Regions from separate parts of the Thermobispora bispora DSM 43833 genome, predicted to be linked through region 3. Evidence: predicted binding sites of a transcription regulator. Region 3 holds the regulator's gene; each other region holds the start of a gene.
The links. Region 3 encodes LexA, which represses DNA repair genes until DNA is damaged. Its sites were predicted from a motif close to TCGAACANNTGTTCGA; they were not measured.

Region 1 (6,664 bases), 1.6 Mb from region 3:
CGGACAGCCCGATGCGCTGCGCGGGGGCCGGCAACAGGGCGTCGAGCCGTTCCAAGGTGAGCGCCAGGTGCGCGCCGCGTTTGGTGGCCGCGATCGCGTGGACCTCGTCTACGATCACGGTCTCCACACCGCGCAGCGCCTCGCGCGCCCGCGAGGTGAGGATGAGGTAGAGCGACTCGGGCGTGGTGATCAGGATGTCGGCCGGCCGGGCGGCGAACCTGCGCCGGTCCTCCGCGGTGGTGTCCCCCGAGCGGATCGCCACCGAGATGTCCGGCGCCGGCAGGCCCAGCCGCAGCGCGGTCTGCCGGATGCCGGCGAGGGGAGCGCGCAGGTTCCGCTCGACGTCCACGGCGAGCGCCTTCAGCGGGGAGACGTACACCACCCGGCAGGTGCGCGGTGCGGCCGGCCGCCCCTCGGGGGGTGGATCCCCGCCGTCCCGCATCCGCTCCGCGGCGAGCCGGTCGATCGCCCACAGGAACGCGGCGAGGGTCTTCCCCGAACCGGTGGGCGCGACCACCAGCGTGTTCTCTCCCCGTGCGATCGACGACCAGGCGCCCTCCTGCGCCGCGGTGGGCGTGACGAAGGCGGTGGTGAACCACTCCCTGGTCACCGCGCTGAAGCAGTCGAGCACGCTCACCAGCCCATAATGCCCACGCCGCCCGACAGAACCGTCCGGCTATGAGGCCCGGGGGACGGAGGCGCCGGGCCCGGATGGCGGGCACGGCCCGCCCGGCCATAGGGTGAGGTCATGCGTCTGTCGGACTTCTGGGACCGGATGCGCCGCCACTTCGGTGAGACGTACGCCGAGTCGTGGGCGAAGGACTTCGTCATCGCCCGGCTCGGCGGCCGGACCGTCGAACAGGCCCTCGCGGACGGCTTCTCGGCCAAGGAGGTCTGGCAGGCCGTCTGTGAGATCGAGGACGTGGATCCGAAACTCCGCTGATCCGCGTGGCGGTGCATCCGAAACGCCGTCGCCGGGATGCGCCGGGTGGGATTTTTCATACTTTGTCGGCGCAGGCATCTGCTTGAATCACGCTTGACCCTGCATCAGCGACGCGTGATCGAGGCGGCCTGTGCTTGAAATCGACGACCTGCGCAAGCGCTTCAAGGAGAAGACGGCGCTCGACGGAGTGAGCTTCACCCTCCGGCCCGGCGAGATCTTCGGATTCGTCGGCGCCAACGGAGCGGGCAAGACGACGACCATGCGGATCATCATGGGCGTGCTCGAGCCCGACTCCGGCGAGGTGCGGTACCAGGGCCGCCCCCTGACCCCCGACGACCGCCGGACCTTCGGCTACATGCCGGAGGAACGCGGGCTGTACCAGAAGATGCGGGTCGCCGAGCAGATCGAGTACTTCGGCCGGCTCCACGGGCTCGGCGCCAAGGCGGCGCGCCGCGCCACGGCCGAGCTGATCGAACGGCTCGGCCTCGCCGAGCGCCGCAACGACGCGATCGAGGCGCTCTCCCTCGGCAACCAGCAGCGGGTACAGCTCGCCGTCGCGCTCGTCCACCGCCCGGCCGTGCTCATCCTCGACGAGCCGTTCTCCGGCCTCGACCCGCTCGCCGTCGACACCCTCGCCGGCGTGCTGAAGGAACAGGCCGCCTCCGGGGTCCCGGTCATCTTCTCCAGCCACCAGCTCGACCTGGTCGAACGGCTCTCCGACTCGGTCGGCATCATCTCCGCCGGGCGCATGATCGCCTCGGGGACGGTCGCCGAGCTCAAGGCGCGGGAGGGCCGCAAGCGGCTGAAGGTCGTGGTCAGCGGCGCCCGGCCCGGCTGGGCCGACGGGCTCCCCGGGCAGGTCACCGAGGCGGGCGACCGGCAGGTGCTGATCGCCGAGGACGGCGACGGCCAGGCGATCCTCCGCGCCGCGCTCCAGGCCGGGCGGGTCGAGCACTTCGGATGGCAGGAGCCGACGCTCGCCGAGCTGTTCCGCGAGGTGGTGGCGTGAGCGGCGGCGGGCAGGGCTGGGCCGGCCGGTCCGGGGACCGGCCGCGAGGTGAGGAGAGGTCATGAGCCGGATCGCGCTGGTGGCACGGCGGGAGATCGTCACCCGGATCAGGACGAAGAGCTACGTGATCGGCCTGGTGCTGAGCGCACTGATGGTGGTGGCCGCGGCGGCCGTCCCCAGGATGATCGGCGACCAGACGTACGACGTCGGGGTGGTCGGCCCCGTCCCCGCCGCGGTGGAGGGCGTCGCGTTCCGGCCGTACCCGGACGAGGCCGCCGCCCGCGCCGCCGTGCTCGCCGGGGAGATCGACGCGGCGCTGATCAACGACGAGAAGGTGCTCGCCCACGGTGAGCTCAACGAACGGCTCGGCCTCATCCTGCAGAGCGCGCACCGTGAGGCCAAGATCGCGGCCGCCGGGATCACGATCACGCCGTTGCGCGTGGAGTCCGTGGGGGAGGACGCGGAGCACACCGGGATGCGCACCGGGGTGGCCGCGCTCCTGGTGATCGTGCTGTTCTTCCTGCTCATCTACACCGCGATGTACGTGGCGATGGGCGTGGTGGAGGAGAAGGGCAGCCGGATCGTGGAGATCCTGCTCACCTCGCTGCGCCCCTGGGAGCTGCTCGGTGGGAAGATCATCGGGCTCGGGGTGCTCGGCCTGATCAACCTCGGCGTGATCGTCGTGGCCGGGCTGGGCGCCGCCTTCGCCATGGGCACCGAGCTCCCGCCGGGGATCGGCGGCGTGGTGGCCGGCGCGATCGGCTGGTTCGTGCTGGGCTACCTCTTCTTCGCCACGCTCGCGGCCGCCACCGGCTCGCTCGTCTCCCGCCAGGAGGAGCTCAACAGCGTCATCGCGCCGCTGACCATGCTGATGTCGCTCACCTACCTGGTGGCGTACGCGGCCGCCTTCCAGCCCGGCGGCGCCTTCGCCCGGGTCTTGTCGCTGATCCCGCCGTTCTCGTCGATGGTGATGCCGGTGCGCATGACAACGGGCGACGTGCCGATCTGGGAGATCGCCCTGTCGGCGGTGCTCATGGCGGCGGCCACGGTGGGCGTCCTGCTCGCCGGCGCCCGTGTCTACGAGCGGGCCGTGATCCGCACCGGGGCGAGGGTCAAGCTGCGCGAGGTCATCGGCTGAGCGGGCGCCGGTCGGCCGCGCGGTCATCGGGCCGGGCGCGGCACCGGCGCGGCCGGCCGCGCGAGCGGATCGTCCCCCGTCCGAGGGACGGGCCGTCACTCCGGGGCGGCGAGCAGCTCCTTGAGGAGATCGGCGGTGTGCGCGGGGTCGCCCGCGCGCTCCTGGCCCTTCGGCGACCACAGGTAGACCCAGCCGTCCGGGGCGGGCGAGGCGAGGACCATGGTCTGCTTCCTGGTCTCCGGATGCCAGACCCACAGCACGGGCTCGCCTTCGCCGACGATGCGGCAGGACAGTCCCCGCTCCGGGAGCTGACGGGCGAGCGCGTCCAGGAGAGCGCGACGCTGCTCGCCGTACGCGCTGCTGCTCGTCACGTTGCCGCCTTCGAGGAGGACATCGCCGTGTGTCAGGGCCTTGTCCCAGGATCGCGGCCGGCCATCTCGGCGACAACCAAGGCGAGGTAAGGGCAGGAGAATGTAACGTCTCCGCTGGCCCGGTCCCATGCCGGCGGCCACGCGCGGCGATCGGCGGCCGTTGCCGCAGGGCTGCGGTCGCCCCGGCGGGCCGGCCGGGTCGCCTGACCGTTCCTTGGTACGGCGGGGCGTGTCCGATCGCCCGGCGGTACGGCCGGGCGTGTCCGGGCGCGCAGGGCCCCGGTCGCCGGGGCTCCTGGCCGGCCTGAGCGGCGGTCGGCGTGCCCGAGCGCGCAGGGCCGCCGGCCTCGCCCGATCGGTACGGCGGAGCCCACCCGGGCGCGGCCGTACGGTGCGGGCCCGTGCGTGCGCGCCACTGTCGCACGCGGATGGAGTGGCAGTGAACTAGCTCGCTGAGGGCCCGTGCGCGCGCCACTGTGCCAGAACCCGGCGTCCGGTGCGTGGCCCGGCCTGGTGGCGGGCCACGTCCTCCCGGCGGGAGCCTCCGCCGGGCGTCCCGGGATCACGCCGTCCGGCGGGTGATCGAACAATAGTTCGGCTATAGTTGAGTGGTCGCTGGCCGCGGCGCCCCGGCCGCATTCCGGCGGCCCGTGATTCGGGGAAGCCCGGGAAAATGTCGGCGGCGCCCCGTAGCGTTCCGGTGACCGAGCAGACGACGACCCTCCCAGGGGGACCAATGGCACTCAGCGATCGCGAGAAGGCCCTTGAGACCGCCCTCGCGCAGATCGAGCGGCAGTTCGGCAAGGGCTCCGTCATGCGCCTCGGCGACGAGGCGCGCGCTCCGATCGAGGTCATCCCGACAGGTTCCATCGCCCTCGACGTCGCCCTCGGCATCGGCGGCTTCCCCCGCGGCCGGATCGTGGAGGTCTTCGGCCCGGAGTCCTCGGGTAAGACGACCGTCGCGCTGCACGCGGTCGCCAACGCGCAGAAGGCCGGGGGCATCGCCGCGTTCATCGACGCCGAGCACGCGCTCGATCCGGAGTACGCCAGGAAGCTCGGCGTCGACGTCGACGCGCTGCTCGTCTCCCAGCCGGACACCGGGGAGCAGGCCCTCGAGATCGCCGACATGCTGATCCGCTCCGGGGCGATCGACATCATCGTCATCGACTCGGTGGCGGCGCTGGTGCCGAAGGCGGAGATCGAAGGGGAGATGGGGGACAGCCACGTCGGCCTCCAGGCGCGCCTGATGTCCCAGGCCCTGCGCAAGGTCGCCGGCGCCCTCAGCCACACCCGGACCACCGCAATCTTCATCAACCAGCTCCGCGAGAAGATCGGCGTGATGTTCGGCAACCCGGAGACCACCACCGGTGGCAAGGCGCTGAAGTTCTACGCGTCGATCCGGCTGGACGTCCGGCGGATCGAGACGCTCAAGGACGGCACCGAGCCCATCGGCAACCGCACCCGGGTGAAGGTGGTCAAGAACAAGCTCGCCCCGCCGTTCCGCCAGGCCGACTTCGACATCCTCTACGGGGTGGGCATCTCCCGCGAGGGCGGCCTCCTCGACATGGGGGTCGAGCAGGGGATCGTGCGGAAGGCCGGCGCCTGGTACACCTACGAGGGCGAGCAGCTCGGCCAGGGCAAGGAGAACGCCCGGAACTTCCTCAGGAACAACCCGGACATCGCCGACGAGATCGAGAAGAAGATCAAGGAGAAGCTCGGCATCGGCCCGCGCCTCGACACCTCCTCCGGTGCCTCCGGCGCGGCGGCCTCCTCCGCCTCCGCGACCCCGGTGACCGGGCGCGGTGCCAAGGCCGCGGTGCCCCCGGCCCGGTGACGTCTGAGCGCGCCGGCGGGAGGTGACCGGGTGATGCCCGGCCTGGACGGAGCCGACCCGGCCGGCCCGGCTCACGGCCCGGACGACGCGGCCGATCCCGGGCAGGCGGAGCCCGGCGTCTGGCAGGAGGAGCCCGGCGTAGACGGGCACGGCCGGGCGCTGACCCGGGGTGACCGCGGACGGGGCTCCGCGGCGCGGAGCGCGCGCCGCGGAAGCGGCCGGAGCGGCCGGCCGGGACGGCGGTGGGCCGCCCCCGGCGCCGAGCAGGCCGGCCCCGGGGGAGCGGGCGCCGACACCGACCCGGAGGCGGAGGCGAAGGCGATCTGCCTGCGGCTGCTCGCGCGGGCCCCGCGGACCCGGGCGCAGCTGGCCGACGCTTTGCGCAGGCGGGGCGTGCCCGAGGAGACGGCGCGGGCGGTGCTCGACCGGTTCGCCGAGACCGGGCTCATCGACGACGAGGCGTTCGCCGACGCCTGGGTGAGCTCGCGGCACCTCGGCCGCGGGCTGGCCCGGCGGGCGCTCGCCCACGAGCTGCGGCATCGCGGAGTGGCCGAGGAGACCGTGCGGCGCGCGATCGACCGGCTCGACCCGGAGCGGGAGATCGCGACCGCGCGGGAGCTGGTGGCGCGGAAGCTCGCCGCCACCCGGGGCGCCGACCCGCGGGTCCGGGCGCGCCGGGCCGTGGGGATGCTCGCCCGCAAGGGGTACCCCGCCGGTTTGGCGTTCCAGCTCGTCCGGGAGGCGCTGGAGGCCGAGGGCATCGAGGCGGACGACCTGGGGCCTTCGGGCGATCCGTGACGTCCTTCTGGGATATCCTTGGCAATCTTTGCTTGCCCGTTACCTGTTCGACGCTTAATCTCGACCGCAGTGAGGAGTTACTCCGCACAGCGCGGATTCCGCCATGGTGAACGCCATATAGCCACCGATGGGCCTGTGATCCCCACCGGGCGTCCGGCCGGGTGCCCAGGGGTTGCGACATATGCGGCCTGGTGACATTCACCGGGCGCTGCCGTGCTGCGCGTGTAACCCCTTGCGTGGACTGTGCCGAGGCGAGAGGGGTGAGCGCGGATGGTTGAGATCGTCCTGCTGGCTGTGACGCTCTTGCTCGCGCTCCTGCTGATCGTCTCGCTCATCATGTTCTTCCGCCGCCTCGGAAGCATCACCCCACCGCCCCGGTCGCAGGTCATGGAACGGGTCCGGGCCGAGATCAACGAAGAGCTCGAGCGGGCCAGGCGTGAGGCCGCGGAGATCCGCAGCAAGGCGGAGCGGGACGCCGGGGAGATCCTGAAGAAGTCGGAGGCCCTCGCCGAGAGCGCCGCCCTGATGCGCAAGGAGGTGGAGGAGGAGGCGCGGCTGCTGAAGTCCGAGC
Region 2 (6,664 bases), 520 kb from region 3:
GGTACTTGACGTTGAACCGCGGATCGTACTCCTTGATCCAGGAGTACTCGAGCTGCAGCGCCTCGACCTCGTTGCTCACCACGGTCCAGTCGACCGAGGCCGCGGTGGTGAGCATGGTCTGGGTCCGCGGGTGCAGACCGGCGAAGTCGGTGAAGTACGAGTTGAGCCGCTGGCGGAGGTTCTTCGCCTTGCCGACGTAGATCACCTGTCCGCCGGCGTCGCGGAAGCGATAGACGCCCGGCGACTCGGGGATGGAACCGGGCGCCGGTCGGTACGTTGCCGGATCCGCCACACCGAAAGCCTACTCGCGCATGTCCCGTCTCCGGCGCGGGCGGAACGGGCCGCCCGCGCCGGAAGCGGCCGGGCGGCTACCCCACGACGACCGTGTCGCCCTGGACCGTGACGTTCCGGGCGGGGAGCGGCGATTTCGCCGGGCCCTCCTTCACCGAGCCGTCGGCGATGTCGAACAGCGTGTTGTGGCAGTGGCAGATGATCGCCCCTTTGTCGACGCTGCCGACGAGGCACCCCTGGTGGGTGCAGACCGCGCTGAAGGCCTTGAACTCGCCCTGGGTGGGCTGGGTGACCACGATCCGCTTGTCCCGGATGACCCGGCCCCCGCCGACCGGGATGTCGGAGGCGTTGACGTTCACGCTCTCCCCGGCATCTCCGCCCGCCGCGCCATCCGAGCCGCCCCCGCCGCAGGCGGCCAGGGCGGCGGCCACCCCGGCCGCTCCGGTACCGAGGATCAGGGCCCGGCGTGTGGTATCGGTCATGCTCAACCTCTCCGGATGGGTGCCGGGGACGGCCCGTTTCGGCCCGTCCCCGCCATGACTTTCACCGTATGTGGTTGGTTACGGCTCTCACGCCGTGGGGGTTCCGTCCGGACCCGAACGAGAGGTGTGATCCTGCGCACACCCGAGACGGCGCCGCTCCCACCCGTGGTGAGATCCCGGCTCCCCGGCCACGATGACGCGCTCGCCCCGGTCACGGCTGCGCGGCGGTGGCGCGCCACGTCCCACGCCCGTGGTCGTACGCCCCTCCCCTGTTCACGGCGGCGCTCCCCCGTTCACGGTGACGCGCCCGCGGACGTCGGCGGTCACAAGCCGCTCCCACCCGTGGTGAGATCCCGGCTCCCGGCCACGATGACGCGCCTCGGCTCGAGATGGCGCACGGATCCCGTGGCCGGCCATCCGGGCCCGGTCCGCGCCCAGCCGGGGTCCGCGCGCACCCGGTCTCCCGGGGTGATGCGTTCCCTCGGCCACGCTGCTGCGCCGGCTCACCGCCCGCGGTGCCGCGCCCGCTCTACCGCGACGATCGGGACATCCCGGAGCGTGCCCGGCCGCCGCTGACCCGCCCTCCGCTCGGCCGCCGCCTCGATGACGACCCGGGCCGGCGCTCCCTCACCCGGGCGTTCACCCGTGCCGTCCGCGGGCGCTCAGCCGCCGAGGATCTTGCGGAGGAAGCGGCCGGTGTGGCTCTCCTCGACCTGGGCGACCTCCTCCGGCGTGCCCGCGGCGACCACCCGGCCGCCCCGGGAACCGCCCTCCGGCCCCATGTCGATGATCCAGTCGGCCGTCTTGATCACGTCGAGGTTGTGCTCGATGACGATCACCGTGTTGCCGGCGTCCACCAGGCGGTGGAGCACGCCGAGCAGCCGGCGGATGTCCTCGAAGTGCAGGCCCGTGGTCGGCTCGTCGAGCACGTAGACCGTACGGCCGGTGGAGCGCCGCTTCAGCTCGGCCGCGAGCTTGACGCGCTGCGCCTCGCCCCCGGAGAGGGTGGTGGCCGGCTGGCCGAGCCGGACGTACCCCAGCCCGACGTCGCAGAGCGTCTGGAGGTGGCTGCGGATCGCCGGGATCGAGTCGAAGAACTCGAGCGCCTCCTCGATCGGCATGTCGAGGACGTCGGCGATCGTCTTGCCCTTGTAGCGGACCTCCAGGGTCTCCCGGTTGTACCGGGCCCCGTGGCAGACCTCGCAGGGCACGTAGACGTCCGGCAGGAAGTTCATTTCGATCTTGATGGTGCCGTCGCCGGCGCAGGCCTCGCAGCGGCCGCCCTTGATGTTGAAGCTGAACCGCCCGGGCTGGTAGCCGCGGACCTTCGCCTCGGTGGTGGCGGCGAAGAGCTTCCGCACGTGGTCGAAGACCCCGGTGTAGGTCGCCGGGTTCGATCTCGGGGTACGGCCGATCGGCGACTGGTCGACGTGCACCACCTTGTCCACCAGCTCGATGCCGGTGATCCGCGAGTGGCGGCCGGGCACGGTGCGCGCGCCGTGCAGCTCCTTGGCGAGCGCGTTGTACAGGATGTCGTTGACGAGCGTGGACTTGCCCGACCCGGACACCCCGGTCACCGCGGTGAACACGCCGAGCGGGAACTCCACGTCGATGCCGGCGAGGTTGTGCTCGCGCGCGCCCTTCACCACGAGCTGCCGCTTCTTGTCCCGCGGCCGCCGCCGCTCCGGTATGTCGATCCTCCGGCGGCCGGACAGGTACGCGCCGGTGATCGACTCCTCGCAGGCGATCAGGTCCTGGACGGTGCCGGAGACCACGATCTGCCCGCCGTGCTCGCCCGCGCCCGGGCCGATGTCCACCACCCAGTCGGCCGCCGCGATCGTGTCCTCGTCGTGCTCGACGACGATCAGCGTGTTGCCCATGTCCCGGAGCTTGAGCAGGGTGTCCAGCAGCCGCTGGTTGTCCCGCTGGTGGAGGCCGATGGACGGCTCGTCGAGCACGTAGAGCACGCCGACGAGCCCGGAGCCGATCTGGGTGGCGAGCCGGATGCGCTGCGCCTCGCCGCCCGCGAGGGTCGCGGCCGGGCGGTCGAGGGTCAGGTAGTCGAGCCCCACGTCGAGGAGGAACCCGAGCCGCGCCTTGATCTCCTTGATCACCCGCTCGGCGATCTGCGCGTCCCGTGGGCTGAGCCGCAGGTCGCTGAGGAAGGCCGCGCACTCCGCGATGGACATCGCCGAGACGTCGGCGATGGACTTGCCGCCGACCGTCACGGCGAGCGAGACCGGCTTGAGCCGCCGGCCCTTGCAGGCCGGGCAGGGCACCTGGCGCATGTACCCCTCGAACCGCTCCCGGCCGACGTCGCTCTCGGCCTCGGCGTGCCGGCGCTGCACCCACGGGATCACGCCCTCGAACGTGGTGTAGTAGGAGCGCTCCCGGCCGTAGCGGTTGCGGTACCGGATGTGGACCTGCTCGTCGTAGCCGTAGAGGATCGCCTTCTGCGCCTTCTTCGGCAGCCGATGCCACGGGGTGTCGAGGTCGAACCCCATCGCGTGGCCGAGCGCCTCGAGCAGGCGGGTGAAGTAGTCGCTGGTGTGCCCGTTCGCCCACGGGCTGACCGCCCCCTCGCCGAGCGTCCGCTCCGGGTCGGGGACGACCAGCTCGGGGTCGACCTCCATCCGGGTGCCGAGGCCGGTGCACTCGGGGCACGCCCCGAAGGGCGAGTTGAACGAGAACGACCGGGGCTCCAGCTCCTCGAACGAGAGGTCGTCGTAGGGGCAGTACAGGTGCTCGGAGTAGAGCCGCTCCCGGTTCGGGTCGTCCTCCGGCAGGTCGACGAAGTCGAGCATGACCGTGCCGCCGGAGAGCCGCAGCGCGGTCTCCACCGAGTCGGTGAGCCGGCGCCGGGCGCTCTCCTTGACCACGAGCCGGTCGACGATCACCTCGATGGTGTGCTTCTCGTACTTCTTCAGCGCCGGCGGCTCCTCCAGCCGGATCACCTGGCCGTCGACCCGGGCCCGGGCGAACCCCTTGGTCTGGAGCTCGCGGAACAGCTCGCCGTACTCTCCCTTGCGGCCGCGGATCACCGGCGCGAGCACCTGGAACCGGGTGCCCTCCGGGAGCTCGAGCACCCGGTCGACGATCTGCTGCGGGGTCTGCTTGGCGATGGGACGGCCGCAGCTCGGGCAGTGCGGCTTGCCGATCCGCGCCCAGAGCAGCCGGAGGTAGTCGTAGACCTCGGTGATCGTCCCGACGGTCGAGCGCGGGTTGCGGCTGGTCGACTTCTGGTCGATGGAGACGGCCGGGGAGAGGCCCTCGATGAAGTCGACGTCGGGCTTGTCGAGCTGCCCGAGGAACTGGCGGGCGTAGGCGGAGAGCGACTCGACGTACCGCCGCTGCCCCTCCGCGAAGATCGTGTCGAAGGCCAGGCTGGACTTGCCCGAGCCGGACAGGCCCGTGAATACGATCAGCGCGTCCCGCGGCAGGTCCAGCGAGACGTCCTTCAGGTTGTGCTCTCGTGCGCCACGCACGATAAGGCGATCAGCCACGGTGGTCCCGAAAGATCGACGAGTCAAACAGGTGTACGAATAGGCTATCCCGAGCCACCGACCTTACCGGGCCGTCGCCCGGAATCCGGCCCGCGTCCGCGTGGGCGGGGCGCATCGTCCGCCCGGGCCGACCAGGGTATGCGCTCCGGCCGGATTCCGCCCGCCGGTCGGGGGAACTCCCCGGTGAGCGGCCACGGGCTCCGGCGCCCCGCGCCCGTGGCGTACGGCCGGCCGCGGTCCAGGCCCGCCGCCGACGGGGTCCACGGCACCCGGGGCCGCCGCCCGCGGATGTCCGCCGGCCGGGCCGCCGCGTCCGGATCCACGGCCGGACGGGCGCCTCCCGGCCGTTTCACCGGTGGGCTCGCCCGTGCGGTGCCCCGGCCCGCGGCCGTACGGGCCCCTCCCCCCGGCGCGGCCGCGGCGGTGGGATTAGCGTGAGCCGTACCGACCGAGAAGGAGGACCATGACGTACACCGGTAACGTCACCAAGGGCGGGCCGCCCGACGTCCGCGAGCTGCCCGGCATCACCATCTGGAAGATGGAGGTCGGGGACTTCGAGAACAACGCCTACCTGATCCGGTGCAACGCGACCGGCGACGGCCTCCTGATCGACGCGGCCGCCGAGCCCGACCGGCTGCTCGAGCTGATCGGGGACCGGCCGCTCCGCGCCATCGTGACCACCCACCGCCACCAGGACCACTGGATGGCGCTGAAGGAGGTCGCCCGGGCCACGGGGGCCGAGGTGATCGCCCACCCGCTCGACGCGCCCGAGCTGCCCGTCCCGGTGACCCGCGAGGTGGTCCACGGGGACGTGATCACCGTGGGGAACGCGTCGTTCGAGGTGATCCACCTGCGCGGCCACACCCCGGGGTCGATCGCGCTGCTCTACGAGGACCGGCACCTGTTCACCGGTGACTCGCTCTTCCCCGGCGGCGTGGGGAACACCTGGGGCGACCGGGAGAAGTTCGAGCAGCTCTTCACCGACGTCGTGGAGCGCGTGTTCGACCGGCTGCCGGACGAGTGCTGGGTCTACCCGGGGCACGGCCGCGACACCACGCTCGGCGCCGAGCGCCCTCACCTGCCGGAGTGGAAGGCCCGCGGCTGGTGAAGATCACCGGCGTCGAGCTGATCCGGATCACCATGCCGCTGGCGGCGCCGTTCGCCACCTCCTACGGCACGATGACCACGCGGGACGCCCTGCTCGTCCGCGTGGTCACGCCGGAGGCGGAGGGCTGGGGGGAGTGCGCCGCCATGGCCCGGCCGGATTACACGCCGGAGTACGTGGCCGGCGCCGCCGACGTGCTGCGCCGCTTCCTGATCCCGGCCCTGCCCCGGGAGGCGGACGCCCACCGGGTCGGCCCGGCGCTGGCGTGGGTCAAGGGGCACCGGATGGCGAAGGCCGCGCTGGAGATGGCGGTGCTCGACGCGCAGCTCCGCGCCTCGGGCGAGTCCTTCGCCCGGTTCCTCGGCGCGGTCCGGGACCGGGTGCCGTGCGGGGTGGCGGTCGGCATCACCGGGTCGCTGCCCGAGCTCGTCGACACCGTCGGCCGGTACGTCGCCGAGGGGTACGCCCGGATCAAGATCAAGATCAAGCCGGGCTGGGACGTGGAACCGGTCCGCGCGCTCCGCGAGCGCTTCGGCGACGGCCTGCTGCTCCAGGTGGACGCGAACGCCGCCTACACGCTCGCCGACGCCGCGCACCTGGCCCGGCTGGACCCGTTCGGCCTGCTCCTCATCGAGCAGCCCCTCGCCGACGACGACCTCGTCCAGCACGCCGAGCTCGCCCGGCGGATCCGGACCCCCATCTGCCTGGACGAGTCGATCCTCTCGGCCGAGCACGCCGCCGCGGCCATCCGGCTCGGCGCCTGCTCCGTGGTGAACGTCAAGCCGGGCCGGGTCGGCGGCTACCTCGAGGCGCGCCGCATCCACGACCTGTGCCGCGCGCACGGCGTGCCGGTCTGGTGCGGGGGCATGCTGGAGACCGGCCTGGGCCGGGCGGCGAACATCGCCCTCGCCGCGCTGCCCGGCTTCACCCTGCCGGGCGACATCTCCGGATCGCGCCGCTACTTCCCGGCCGACATCACCCCGCCGTTCGAGCCCGACGACGGCCACCTCGCGGTGCCGGACGGCCCCGGCCTCGGCGTGGAGCCGCTCCCCGACCGGCTGGCGGAGGTCACCGCGTCGCGCGAGTGGATCCCGCTCCCGGCCTAGCGGGCGCTACCGCTCGGCGGGGTCGGCGTGCGGCCGCGGCTGCTCCGTGGTGAAGACCTTCACGATACGGTCGGCGGCCGCGGCCGGCTCGTCCACGCTCTCCACCACGTCGCCCCACGACCAGCGGTAGAACCAGCCCTCGGGCATGGCCACGCAGTCGACGGTCTCGGTGAAGAT
Region 3 (6,664 bases):
ACGGCCTGGTCAACTGGTGCCCCAAGGACCAGACCGTGCTCGCGAACGAGCAGGTCATCAACGGCCGGTGTGAGCGCTGCCAGTCCGAGGTGGTGCGGCGCAAGCTGACCCAGTGGTACTTCAAGATCACCGAGTACGCGGACCGGCTGCTCGACGACATGAAGCAGCTCGAGGGCAAGTGGCCGGAGCGCGTGCTCACCATGCAGCGCAACTGGATCGGCCGCTCCACCGGCGCTGACGTCCAGTTCAAGATCGAGGGCCGCGAGGAGCCGGTCACCGTCTTCACCACCCGGCCCGACACGCTGTACGGCGCCACGTTCTTCGTGGTGGCGCCCGACTCGCCGCTCGCCGACGAGATCGTGGCGCCGGATCGGCGGGAGGCGCTCGCCCGGTACAAGGCCGAGGTCGCCAAGCTCTCCGACATCGAGCGCCTGTCCACCGAGAAGGAGAAGACCGGCGTCTTCCTCGGCGTGTACGCGATCAACCCGGTGAACGGGGAGCGCCTGCCGGTGTGGGCCGCCGACTACGTGCTCTCCGACTACGGCCACGGCGCGATCATGGCCGTGCCCGCGCACGACCAGCGCGACCTCGACTTCGCCCTGAAGTTCGGCCTGCCGGTGCGGGTCGTGGTGGACACCGGCGAGCCCGACCCGGCCGAGACCGGCATCGCCACCCCCGGTGAGGGCAAGCTGATCAACTCCGGGCCGCTGAACGGCCTCTCCAAGGCCGAGGCGATCCAGAAGATGATCGAGATCCTCACCGAGAACGGCACCGGCAAGGCGGCGGTCAACTACCGGCTCCGCGACTGGCTGGTGTCGCGGCAGCGGTACTGGGGCACGCCGATCCCGATCATCCACTGCCCGTCCTGCGGTGAGGTCCCGGTCCCCGACGACCAGCTTCCGGTCACCCTGCCCGACCTGCGCGGGGAGGCCCTCGCCCCGAAGGGCGTCTCGCCCCTGGCGAGCGCCGAGGAGTGGGTCAACGTCGACTGCCCCAAGTGCGGTGGCCCGGCCAAGCGGGACACCGACACGATGGACACCTTCGTCGACTCCTCCTGGTACTTCCTGCGGTACTGCGACCCCGATTACGAGGACGGGCCGTTCAACGTCGAGAAGGTCCGCACCTGGTGCCCGGTCGACCAGTACGTCGGCGGGGTCGAGCACGCGGTGCTCCACCTGCTGTACTCCCGCTTCTTCACCAAGGTCCTCTACGACATGGGCCTGGTCGACTTCACCGAGCCGTTCCAGCGGCTGCTCAACCAGGGCCAGGTGATCAACCAGGGCAAGGCGATGTCCAAGTCCCTGGGCAACGGCGTGGACCTCGGTGAGCAGATCGAGAAGTACGGCGTGGACGCCGTCCGGCTCACCATGGTGTTCGCCGGCCCGCCCGAGGACGACATCGACTGGGCCGACGTCTCCCCGGCCGCGTCCCAGAAGTTCCTCGCCCGGGCGCTCCGGGTGATGACCGAGGCGGGCGCCGCCTCCGCGCCGGGCGTCGACTTCAGCAAGGGCGACGTCGCGCTGCGCAAGGTCACCCACCGGGTGATCGACGAGGTGACCAAGCTCGTCGAGGCGTACCGGTTCAACGTGGCCGTCGCCCGGATGATGGAGCTGACCACCGCGATCCGCCGGGCGATCGACTCCGGCCCCGGGGCGGCCGACCCGGCGGTGCGCGAGGCCGCCGAGACCCTGGCCATCATGCTCTCGCTGGTCGCGCCGTACACCGCGGAGGAGGGCTGGGAGCGGCTCGGCCACAAGCCGTCCGTCGCGAAGGCGGGCTGGCCGGAGGCCGACCCGCAGCTCCTCGTCCAGGAGTCGGTCACCTGCGTCGTCCAGGTCGGCGGCAAGCTCCGCGACCGGCTCACCGTGCCGCCGGACATCTCCGAGGCCGAGCTGGAGCGGCTCGCCCTCGCCTCGGAGAAGGTGCAGCGGTACCTCAGCGGCGCGCCCCGCAAGGTCATCATCCGGGCGCCGAAGCTGATCAACATCGTCCCGTGACGCTGACGCGCCCGCGCCGCGGACACGGCGCGGGCGCCGCAGCGGGTGACGCGTGACCGCCGGGTGCACATGCACTCCGGCGGTCTTGCGTGTGCGCCATGGGCCGGTGGCGTCGTCCGCGCCCCTCTTCAGGCCGTGTGCTGCGGACTGGTGCCCCCCTGCCAGGCCGTGGAGCCGATCTTCGCGCAGGCCTCAGCGCGGCATACGGGCGAAGGCCGTGACCGGAACCCTGTCCCTCGCCACCGCCGGTGGCCTCAGGTATGTCCTTGGTGAGCAACCGCGAGCCGGGGCGAGCATGCGCAATGGCCGGGCGGGTGAGCATCGGTACCCCGTGCCGCGGTGGCCGGCGGCGGGACGGCGGCTCACCCGCCAGGCGATGGCATGAGCGGCGCACGCGATAGCACCGGGTGTGAGCTCACCGGAACCCGGAAAGTGGCCGGCACCGCCGGCGGCGGCCGGCTAGGCCGCGTGGCGGAGGGCCTCCGAGATCCTGGTGAGCATCTCGGTCAGGATCGGCCGCGAGGTGGCGAAGTTGAGCCGCGCCTGGCCCGGGCGGCCGCCGAAGTCCGGCCCCGGGCTGAGCCGCACCCGGGCGGTGCGCTCCAGGAAGCCCGCCGCGTCGTCGATCTTCAGATCGAGCCAGGCGAGGTAGGTTCCCTCGGGCATCCGGTAGCCGGCCCACTCGGGCAGCAAGTCCGCGATCAGCCTGCGGTTGCGGTCCAGGATGCGCAGCACCTCCGACAGCCAGGCCTCGCCGTGCCGCCAGGCCGCGACGGTCGCCTCCACGGCGAGCGCGCCCACGGCGCCGTACAGGTGCACCGGCTCGCGGGCGAGCGCCTCCCGGACCCACCGCGCCCCGACGTGGGCCACGGCGCAGCGGATCCCGCCCATGTTGAACGCCTTCGACGCCGAGGTGAGCGTGATCGTGCGCTCGGGGAGGAGCGTGGCGAACGGGATGTGGCGCGCCGGCGCGTACACGAGGTCCGAGTGGATCTCGTCCGAGATCACCAGGACGTCGTGGCGTTCGGCGTACGCGGCGAGCGCCTCCAGCTCGGCCCGGGTGAACACGCGGCCGGACGGGTTCTGCGGGTTGACCAGGAGCAGGACCGAGGCGGGCTCGTCCGGCGGCTCGAACCGCCCGTCGTCCCCGATCGGGATGGGCACCAGCCGCCGCTCCATAGAGGTGATCATGTGCAGGAACGGGTGGTACGCCGGGACGTGCAGCGCGACCGCGTCGCCCGGGCGGGTGGCGATGTGGAGCAGCACCTGGACGGCGTGGTCGACGTCGGTGAACGCCCGGACGTGCCCGGGGTCGGGGCGCCAGCCGTACTTGGTCTCCATGCGCTCGGCGAACGCCTCGGCGAGCGGCCCGGCGCTCGGGTCGTCCACCCAGGGCGGGTAGCCGAGATCCGTGGCGGCCCGCCGGGCGACGGCCTCCCGGATCGCGTCGGCGACCGGGAAGTCCATGTCGGCGATGAACGCGGGGATCACATCCGGGCCGACGGTGGACCACTTGAAGCCGTCCCGGTTCCGGACGTCCTCGAGGGTGAGCGCATCAAGGTTGATTTCCACCGGTTCATGGTAAGCGGCTGGATCATCCCGCTTTGCGGCGTGTCTCCCCGGTCGTGTATCCCCCGACCGTATGTCTTCAGGGCTGGGCGTCTCCCGGGCGGGGTCTCCCCGCCGTGTGTCTTCGGGCGAGGTCTGCCGGGGTGTGCTGTTCCCCGGCGCGTCTCTCCTCGGGCCTGTCTTTCCGGTGCGCTGCGCCCGGCCCGCCGGACCGGGGCGGGCCGCGCGCGGTGGCGCGCCGGGACGCGGAGAACTGTGGCGCGCCGGCACGCGGGGAAGCGGTGAGCCTGTACGCGGGAAGTGGTGAGCCGGTAGGCGGGGAAGCGGTTTAGCCGATAGGCGGGGCAGTGGCGCGTCGGTACGCAGGGAAGCGATGAGCCGATACGCGGGGCAGTGGCGCGCCGCCGCGCCCGGCGGTCCGCATCGACGGCCAGACCCTCCGGCCGGGGAAGGCGACCCGCAGCAGCGGCGTGGCCGAGGGCGGCAGAGCCGCCCGGCCTCCACCACGGTCCGGCGGGCCTCCGCAGGGCGTGATCGCCCATGCCCCCGGGCCGGGCAACGTCAGGAAGATCGGCGGCCGCGCCCGGGGGAGGCCGACGGCAGGGTCAGAGCTTGCGGAGGACGGCCACGACCTTCCCGAGGATGGTGGCCTCGTCGCCGGGGATCGGCTCGTAGTTCGGGTTGTGCGGCACGAGCCAGACGCGCCCGTCCTTGCGCTTGAACCGCTTGACCGTGGCCTCGCCGTCGATCATGGCGGCGACGATGTCGCCGTTCTCCGCGACCGGCTGCTGCCGTACCACGACCCAGTCGCCGTCGGCGATCGCCGCCTCGATCATCGAGTCACCGGTCACCCGGAGCAGGAAGAGCGTCCCCTCGCCGACGAGCTGCCGGGGCAGGGGGAACACGTCCTCGATGCTCTGCTCGGCGAGGATCGGGCCGCCCGCGGCGATGCGGCCGACCACCGGGACGTACGCCGTCTGGGGGCGGGAGACCGTGCCCTCCTCGCCCTGGGAGGCGTCGGGGTCGACCCAGAACGCGGGCTCGCCGGGGAGGCGGACCTCGAGAGCGCGCGGCCGGTGGGGGTCACGGCGGAGGTAGCCCTTGCGCTGGAGCGCGCTGAGCTGGTGGGACACGCTGGACGTGCTGGTGAGCTGGACGGCTTCGCCGATCTCCCGCATCGACGGCGGGTATCCGCGCCGCTGGACCGAGTCGCGGATCACCTCGAGGATCTTCCGCTGCCTCGGGGTGAGACCGAGCGCGTCGCGTTTGCGGACGGCGAGGTCGCTGACGTCCTCCGTCCGCTCACGTCGGTCACTCACCATGCCACCTCTCCCAGTCCGTCTCCCGCAGGCCGCTCAGAGCGACCGTATCGCGAATCAAGATCATCATCAAACAGCTGTTCGAGTGCCGGCGCCCGGCCCGCCGTCCGATCGATCTCATCGTACGGGAAGGTGATCGATACGGTGTTCGATTCGCCGGGTTCGTGACCGATGCGGAATCACGCCCGGATCAGTGGCCGGGAGCCCAGGGGCGCCGGCCGGGGCCCCGGCACGCCGTCCCAGCCCCGCTGACGTGCGGATTCGCCCGGCCGAACGAGCGGACTTGCGTTCAAGGACCGATGCTCTTAGGTTTGTGGGGCCACAACATCTAGTAGGCGCATCGTCGTCCAAGCCCCACAAATTGTGTTCACGGAGTGCGTTTCGGGAGGCGGTGGCATGCACTGTCCGTTCTGTCGCCATCCGGACACCCGGGTCATCGACAGCCGAACGACCGAGGACGGCGCCGCCATCCGCCGCAGGCGCACCTGCCCCGAGTGCAACCGCAGGTTCACCACCCAGGAGACCGTGCTGCTCATGGTGAGCAAGCGCAGCGGCGTCACCGAGCCCTTCTCCCGGGAGAAGGTCATCGCCGGCGTACGGCGGGCCTGCCAGGGCAGGCCGGTGAGCGAGGATGCTCTCGCCATGCTCGGGCAGAAGGTGGAGGAGAGCATCCGGGCCAAGGGCGTGGCGGAGATCGCATCCCACGACGTGGGGCTGGCCATCCTCGGCCCGCTCCGCGAGCTGGACGAGGTCGCCTACCTCCGGTTCGCCTCCGTCTACCGCGGGTTCGAGACCCTTGAGGACTTCGAAGCCGAGATCAAGCGGCTGCGGGAGGAGCGGGCACGGGCGGAGGAACGATAGCCGGCCGGGCCTGACGATGTGGCCGGGCAAGCACATGGTCCGAGACGACGAAGGGCTTCACCGGGCCCTAGAAGGGGGAAAGAGCATGACGGAGATCGCGGACGGCACCACCGGTGGTGCCGGTGGACAGGGGGGCAGGCGTTCGCGGAAAGGCTTGAAGATCAAGCGGATCTTCACCACTCCCGGGGTCCATCCCTACGACGAGGTCGAGTGGGAGCGCCGCGACGTCGTGATGACGAACTGGCGCGACGGCTCCGTCAACTTCGAGCAGCGCGGCGTCGAGTTCCCCTCCTTCTGGTCGATGAACGCGACCAACATCGTGACCACCAAGTACTTCCGCGGCGCCCTGGGCACCCCGCAGCGCGAGTGGAGCCTCAAGCAGGTCGTCGACCGGGTGGTCGGCGTCTACACCAAGACAGGGCTCGAGCACGGCTACTTCGCCACCGAAGAGGACGCCGAGATCTTCGACCATGAGCTCAAGTACGCGCTGATCCACCAGATCTTCAGCTTCAACTCGCCGGTCTGGTTCAACGTCGGCACCGCCTCGCCCCAGCAGGTAAGCGCCTGCTTCATCCTCTCGGTCGACGACACCATGGAGTCGATCCTCGAGTGGTACAAGGAGGAGGGGCTGATCTTCAAGGGCGGCTCCGGTGCCGGGGTCAACCTCTCCCGGATCCGCTCCTCCAAGGAGCTGCTGTCGAGCGGTGGCACCGCGAGCGGCCCGGTCTCCTTCATGCGGGGTGCCGACGCGTCGGCCGGCACGATCAAGTCGGGCGGCGCGACCCGGCGGGCGGCGAAGATGGTCGTCCTCGACGTCGACCACCCGGACATCGTCGAGTTCATCGAGTCGAAGGCGCGCGAGGAGCAGAAGATCCGCGTGCTCCGGGACGCCGGCTTCGACATGGACCTCGGCGGCCG

Region 1: the regulator LexA is predicted to act here: its motif matches at 4,044-4,059, upstream of recA (recombinase RecA).
Region 2: the regulator LexA is predicted to act here: its motif matches at 4,300-4,315, upstream of uvrA (excinuclease ABC subunit UvrA).

The regions. Positions count from the first base shown of each region.
Region 1 is NC_014165.1:1,269,117-1,275,780, forward strand. It holds gene TBIS_RS05570 (ATP-dependent helicase) at 1-640, opposite strand, end outside; gene TBIS_RS05575 (DUF3046 domain-containing protein) at 749-943, shown strand; gene TBIS_RS05580 (ABC transporter ATP-binding protein) at 1,074-1,952, shown strand; gene TBIS_RS05585 (ABC transporter permease) at 2,014-3,090, shown strand; gene TBIS_RS05590 (hypothetical protein) at 3,186-3,461, opposite strand; gene recA (recombinase RecA) at 4,198-5,295, shown strand; gene TBIS_RS05600 (regulatory protein RecX) at 5,455-6,093, shown strand; gene rny (ribonuclease Y) at 6,364-6,664, shown strand, end outside.
Region 2 is NC_014165.1:2,313,504-2,320,167, forward strand. It holds gene uvrC (excinuclease ABC subunit UvrC) at 1-292, opposite strand, end outside; gene TBIS_RS09895 (Rieske (2Fe-2S) protein) at 369-773, opposite strand; gene uvrA (excinuclease ABC subunit UvrA) at 1,436-4,276, opposite strand; gene TBIS_RS09905 (MBL fold metallo-hydrolase) at 4,740-5,384, shown strand; gene menC (o-succinylbenzoate synthase) at 5,381-6,487, shown strand; gene TBIS_RS09915 (hypothetical protein) at 6,494-6,664, opposite strand, start outside.
Region 3 is NC_014165.1:2,834,474-2,841,137, reverse strand. It holds gene leuS (leucine--tRNA ligase) at 1-1,997, shown strand, start outside; gene TBIS_RS12025 (MalY/PatB family protein) at 2,457-3,569, opposite strand; gene lexA (transcriptional repressor LexA) at 4,172-4,888, opposite strand; gene nrdR (transcriptional regulator NrdR) at 5,282-5,746, shown strand; gene TBIS_RS12010 (vitamin B12-dependent ribonucleotide reductase) at 5,832-6,664, shown strand, end outside.